DNA from 2 places in the Bradyrhizobium sp. 142 genome. Region 2 is predicted to be linked to the other one. Evidence: predicted binding sites of a transcription regulator. Region 2 holds the regulator's gene; the other holds the start of a gene.
The links. Region 2 encodes HrcA, which represses chaperone genes, less so after heat shock. Its sites were predicted from a motif close to GTTAGCACTCNCNNNNNGNGAGTGCTAAC; they were not measured.

Region 1 (3,408 bases), on a different contig from region 2:
TGGCCGAGCTGCGCGCGATCCGTGCACAGATGGCGAAGGGCACTGCCCCGCTGTCCGGCAGCGCAGCCATGGCGGCGATCGACGCCTCGACGGAGCGGGAGCTCTCCGACGCACGCACGATGCTGGAGACGTACCGGGCTCAGATCGAGCAGTGCGAGAAGCTGAAGGTCGAGCTCGACCTCATCCATGACGCCATCGACCGCACCAAGCGCGAGATCGCGACCCTGCACGGCAAGAGCTTTGACGGCGGCGAAATGGCAAAGGTCAATGGCGAGCTCGGCGCCGTGGTCGGCGGCACGGAGCAGGCGACCCAGCAGATCCTCGAAGCCGCGGAATCGATCGACCAGGCCGCCAGTGCGATGGCCAAGGTGCAGTCGGCCGACCAGCAGAAGCGTCTGGCCGACGACATCCAGGAACGTGTCATCTCGATCTTCGAGGCCTGTAACTTCCAGGACCTGACCGGCCAGCGCATCAGCAAGGTCATGGGCACGATGAAATTCATCGAGCAGCACATCAACGCGATGATGGAGATCTGGGGCGGCGTCGACGCGATCAAGTCCCACGTCGTGCCGCAGGCCGATACCCGCAGCGAGGATGAAAAGCTTCTCAACGGCCCGAAGCTCGCGGGCGACGTCGGCCACGCCTCGCAGGACGACATCGACGCGCTGTTCGACTGATTCGACACAACGGAGAGAAAAACAAAACGCCGGCGGGAGCCGGCGTTTTTTGTTGCCCCGTCATTGCGAGCGAAGCGAAGCAATCCAGACTGTCACCGTGGAAAGATTCTGGATTGCTTCGCCACGCTCGCAATGACGGCTGGTTAGATCCGAACCCCGATCACGCCCTCGGCGCGCAGCGGACGTAGACCATGTTGCCGTAGCGGGTGGCGGCGTCCTTGTCGATGAAGCGGGTGATCAGGACGCGGCCGTCGAAGGAGACGATCTCACGGTCCTGCTCGCCCGGCGTCGGACCGGGCGGGCCGATATAATTCTTGCCAATGGGCGAACCCTTCAGCCGTAGTTCCTGCGGCGTCGCCTGGTCGGCGAGATGCATGATCACGCCGCCGGAGGAGCCGGCGGTGATCACGTAGGGATTCTTGCACTGGGCCCGGGCAGCGGCCTCGGTCCGGGCGCGGTCGGCCGGGTTCTGGAACGAGGCGAGGCCCCAGCGGCCGACGATCTCGTCGGCGCGAATGCTCGCCGGCATCTCCGGACCGGTGCCCGGCTCGGCTTCCGGCGGCGGCGAGGACGACGAGAAGGACGGCAGGCTCATGCCTCCGCCGCAGGCGCCCAGCAGCAGCGCCAACATGGAAGCGGCAGCCAGATTGGCAACCGTGCGCACGTGAGCTGAACCGATCATGCTATTCCCCCGAGCAAAGTGCCCCCGACCAAGACCGCGACCGCACCCCTGCTGCAGCCAAGCGCAAAACCACTGTTGGAGCAATGACGTCCTTGAATACGCCAGCACCGCAAATAAGTTTCTGGAGCCACAATCCTATATCCGCCTCACCAATCGCTTAACCACCTTGCTTGACAGGATCGCGGCCAAGCCATATTCCCGGACACACTATTAGCACTCGAAAACGTCGATTGCTAAGCGCGTCGTTCGATCTCGGAGAGGGCGGACGGCAGCGCCGCCCCCAACCCACTTCTGTTGCATCCGAAGCGAGCCTCCAAAGGGAAACGTCATGGCTAAATCCAAATTTCGTCCGCTGCATGACCGTGTCGTGGTCAAACGTATCGACGCCGAGGAAAAGAGCAGGGGCGGCATCATCATTCCGGACACCGCCAAGGAAAAGCCGTCCCAGGGCGAAGTCGTCGCCGTCGGCCCCGGTGGCCGCGACGAGGCCGGCAAGCTGATCCCGATCGACCTCAAGGTCGGCGACCGCGTGCTGTTCGGCAAATGGTCGGGCACCGAGGTCAAGATCGACAACGAAGAGCTCCTGATCATGAAGGAGTCGGACATCATGGGCGTAATGGCCTAAGGCCGGACGCCTGAACAGCCGCTGAATGCTCCATTGCCATGCCCGGGCAGAAGCGCGAAGCGCGTCTTCGCGCCAGACGACCCGGGCATCCATCGTTTTCGCAAGATGATGGATTGCCGGGTCAAGCCCGGCAATGACGAGGAAAAACTGCGGCGCCTCATCGATTCAAGTTTTTCAGGAGCAAGAACATGGCTGCCAAAGACGTCAAATTTTCCGGAGACGCGCGCGAACGCATGCTGCGCGGCGTCGACATTCTCGCCAACGCCGTCAAGGTGACGCTCGGCCCCAAGGGCCGCAACGTCCTGATCGAGAAGTCGTTCGGCGCGCCCCGCATCACCAAGGACGGCGTCACCGTCGCCAAGGAGATCGAGCTCGAGGACAAGTTCGAGAACATGGGCGCCCAGATGGTCCGTGAGGTAGCCTCCAAGACCAACGACCTCGCCGGCGACGGCACCACCACCGCGACCGTGCTGGCCCAGGCGATCGTGCGCGAAGGCGCCAAGTCGGTTGCCGCCGGCATGAACCCGATGGACCTCAAGCGCGGCATCGACGCCGCGGTGGCGGCTGTCGTCAAGGACATCGAGAAACGCGCCAAGCCGGTCGCCTCCTCCTCCGAGGTCGCCCAGGTCGGCACCATCTCCGCCAACGGCGATGCCGCCATTGGCAAGATGATCGCCCAGGCGATGCAGAAGGTCGGCAACGAGGGCGTCATCACCGTCGAGGAGAACAAGTCGCTCGATACCGAGGTCGACATCGTCGAAGGCATGAAGTTCGACCGCGGCTATCTGTCGCCCTATTTCGTGACCAATGCCGAGAAGATGACCGCCGAGTTCGAGGACGCCTACATCCTCCTGCACGAGAAGAAGCTGTCCGGCCTGCAGGCCATGCTGCCGGTGCTGGAAGCCGTGGTGCAGTCGGGCAAGCCGCTCGTCATCATCGCCGACGACGTCGAGGGCGAGGCGCTGGCCACCCTGGTCGTCAACCGCCTGCGCGGCGGCCTCAAGGTTGCCGCCGTCAAGGCGCCAGGCTTCGGCGATCGCCGCAAGGCCATGCTGGAGGACCTCGCGATCCTGACCGGCGGCCAGCTGATCTCGGAAGAGCTCGGCATGAAGCTCGAGAACGTCACGGTGAAGATGCTTGGACGCGCGGGCAAGGTGGTGATCGACAAGGAGAACACCACCATCGTCAAGGGCGCCGGCAAGAAGCCCGACATCGAGGCCCGCGTCGGCCAGATCAAGGCGCAGATCGAGGAAACCACCTCGGACTACGACCGTGAGAAGCTCCAGGAGCGTCTCGCCAAGCTCGCCGGCGGCGTCGCGGTGATCCGCGTCGGCGGTGCGACCGAGATCGAGGTCAAGGAGAAGAAGGACCGCGTCGAGGACGCGCTCAACGCCACCCGCGCCGCGGTGCAGGAGGGCATCGTC
Region 2 (3,408 bases):
GTCGCCGGTCATGACGAAATTGGCGTCGGTCTGGGCTTCCGAATCCTCGGCATAGTCGAGATCTAGCACCGGCGTGCCGTCGTAGATGCCGCAGGAGATCGCGGCGACGTTGTCGCGCATCACGTTGGCCTTGATCATGTTTCGCGTCTTCATCCAGTTGATGCAATCGGCGAGCGCGACCCAGGCGCCGGTGATCGATGCCGTGCGCGTGCCGCCGTCGGCCTGGATCACGTCGCAATCGACCGTGATCTGGCGTTCGCCGAGCGCTTCGAGATTGACGATGGTGCGAAGCGAGCGGCCGATCAGGCGCTGGATTTCCACGGTGCGGCCGCTCTGCTTTCCGGTGGAGGCCTCGCGGCGGGTGCGTTCCAGCGTGGCGCGCGGCAGCATGCCGTATTCGGCAGTGACCCAGCCGCGGCCCTGGCCTTTCAGCCACGGCGGCAGCCGCTCTTCCAGCGTGGCGGTGACCAGCACATGGGTGTCGCCGAACTTCACCAGGCACGAGCCTTCCGCATATTTGACCACGCCGCGCTCAAGCGTCACGGGACGCAATTCGTCGGGCGCACGGCGGCTTGGCCGCATGGGAGATCCTCCAAGACTCTCGGGAAAGGGCTATTCGCGGTGCTTGTAGGGGGGGTGAGGGTAGGCGGCAAGGGGGACGTTCTGACTTTTCGGTCCCCAGCCAACTGCAAAACCACGCTTGTCAGGGACCTGCCGGAGAGCCAAATTACAAGCATCTGAGAGGAGTTGCCGTCTGTGGCCCATCACGATCCGATCCATCTGATCGCGCCGCGCGCAGGCCTCGCCCAGCTCAACGAGCGATCCCGCGATATCTTTCGTCAAATTGTCGAAAGTTACCTCGCGACCGGCGAGCCGGTGGGCTCGCGCAATATCTCGCGCCTGATTGCCATGCCGCTATCGCCGGCCTCGGTCCGCAATGTCATGGCCGATTTGGAACAACTCGGCTTGATCTACGCGCCGCATACCTCTGCCGGCCGGCTCCCGACGGAACTCGGCCTGCGTTTCTTCGTCGACGCCCTGATGCAGGTCGGCGATCTCAACGACGCCGAACGCCAGGCGATCCAGAGCCAATTGACCTCGGTGGGCCATGCGCAATCGGTCGAAGCGGCGCTGGAGGAGGCGTTGACGCGGCTCTCCGGCCTGACCCGGGCCGCCGCCGTGGTGCTGACGCCGAAATCCAATGCGCGGCTGAAACACATCGAATTCGTCCGCCTGGAACCGGAAAAGGCATTGGTGATCCTGGTCGGCGAGGACGGCCAGGTCGAAAACCGGGTGCTGACGCTGCCGCCCGGAGTTCCATCCTCGGCGCTGACGGAAGCCGGCAATTTCCTCAATGCACGAATCCGGGGCCGGACCCTGGCCGAGGCGCGGCTGGAACTCGAGACCGCGCTCGGAGAGGCGCGCACCGAGCTTGATCTGCTGACGCAGAAGGTGATCTCGGCCGGCATCGCCAGCTGGTCGGGCGGCGAAAACGAGGACCGCCAGCTCATCGTCCGCGGCCACGCCAATCTGCTCGAAGACCTGCATGCGCTGGAGGATCTGGAGCGGGTGCGCCTGCTGTTCGACGACCTCGAGACCAAGCGCGGCGTCATCGACCTGCTCGGCCGCGCGGAGACCGCGGAGGGTGTACGGATCTTCATCGGGTCCGAGAACAAGCTGTTCTCGCTGTCCGGCTCCTCCACCATCATCTCGCCCTATCGGGATGCCGAGGGCCGTATCGTCGGCGTTTTGGGCGTGATCGGGCCGACGCGGCTGAATTATGCCCGTGTGATCCCGACCGTGGACTACGCCGCCCGCATCATCAGTCGCCTCTTGGGCGGCTGACCGGGGTCCGGGCCGATCACGGGCGCTTGATTTTCGCCGTCCGAAGCACGATATCCGGGCAAGAAAAACTCCCTTAGACCTTTGAGAAGAGAGCTGATGACCGATCGAGACCGGCAACCCGAAGACACGGCCGCAGCGACCGGCGAGCCCGTAGTGTCGAAGCCCTATGTGATGCCCGACGATCCCGAGCCCGGCTCGGTCGAGCTGTTGCAGAAGGAGGCCTCCGAGGCACGCGACCGCATGCTGCGGACGCTGGCCGAGATGGAGAACCTGCGCAAGCGCACCACCAAGGAAGTCGCCGACGCCCGCCTCTACGGCATCACCGGATTTGCCCGTGACGTGCTCGACATCGCCGACAATCTTCAGCGCGCGCTGGATGCCGTTCCGGCCGAGGCCCGTGCCGCTGCCGATCCCGGCCTGATCTCGCTGATCGAGGGCGTTGAACTTACCGAGCGCTCGCTGCTCAACGCGCTGGAAAAGCACGGCGTGAAGAAGTTCGACCCCTCGGGCCAGAAGTTCGACCCGAACTTCCAGCAGGCGATGTTCGAAGTGCCTGATGCGTCGGTGCCGTCGGGCACCGTGGTGCAGGTCATGCAGGCCGGCTACACCATCGGCGAGCGCGTGCTGCGCCCGGCATTGGTCGGTGTCGCCAAGGGCGGCGCGAAGGTCGCGCCCGCCGCCAACACCAACGAGCCGAACAGCGCGGCGTGAGCCCTCGATCCCATGGTGAGGAGCCGCGCCCTTTGCGCGGCGTCTCGAACCATGAAGGCCAAGATGTAACAGCGGGGGCCTCCATCCTTCGAGACGCGCGCGAAGAAGCGGGCTCCTCACGGAGGAGGGGCTGGCAGTTTTCGCGTCGCTTACGCGCTCACCGCGATATCCGCGGACTGAATCCGCTTCACCCCGGCCTTGGCCATGTCGGCCCAGGCTTTCGCCAGCGAGCCCTGGGTGTCGATGCCGCGGCAGGCGTCTTCCACTACATAGACCTCGAAGCCGGCCTTGCGCGCGTCGAGCGCGGTCCAGGCGACGCAGAAATCCGTCGCCAGCCCCGCGACGAAGACGCGCTTGATCTTGCGCGCCTTCAGATAGCCGGCGAGGCCGGTCGAGGTCTTGCCGTCGGCCTCGAGAAAGGCCGAGTAGCTGTCGACGTCCTTGTGGAAGCCCTTGCGGATGACGAGTTCGGCCTGCGGAATCGAAAGGTCCTTTGACAGCGCGGCGCCGTCGGTGCCCTGCACGCAATGGTCGGGCCACAGCACCTGCTTGCCGTAGGGCAGGTCGACGGTCTCGAACGGCTTCTTCCCGGAATGTACCGAGGCAAAGGAGATGTGGCCGGGCGTGTGCCAGTCCTGCGTCATCACCACGTTGGCGAACGCCTTGGCCATCTTGTTGATGACCGGCACCACCTGCTCGCCTTCCTTCACCGCGAGGCTGCCCCCGGGCAGGAAACAGTTTTGCACGTCGATCACGAGCAGCGCGGATGCATCATCCGGCTTGATCGATGCGGCTGCAAAGAGTGCGGTTGGAGCGAGCGCCGCGAGTGCCGTCGTCCCAAGTGCGGCCAAG

Region 1: a site for HrcA is predicted at 1,569-1,597, ahead of IVA82_RS35650 (co-chaperone GroES). Genes of this name have one in related genera too.

Annotation. Positions count from the first base shown of each region.
Region 1 is NZ_JADPKQ010000389.1:33,859-37,266, forward strand. Features, by position in the region: gene IVA82_RS35640 (protein phosphatase CheZ) at 1-677, shown strand, start outside; gene IVA82_RS35645 (hypothetical protein) at 838-1,359, opposite strand; gene IVA82_RS35650 (co-chaperone GroES) at 1,688-1,984, shown strand; gene groL (chaperonin GroEL) at 2,173-3,408, shown strand, end outside.
Region 2 is NZ_JADPKQ010000414.1:36,003-39,410, forward strand. Features, by position in the region: gene rph (ribonuclease PH) at 1-582, opposite strand, end outside; gene hrcA (heat-inducible transcriptional repressor HrcA) at 757-1,845, shown strand; gene grpE (nucleotide exchange factor GrpE) at 1,942-2,556, shown strand; gene pncA (bifunctional nicotinamidase/pyrazinamidase) at 2,706-3,408, opposite strand, start outside.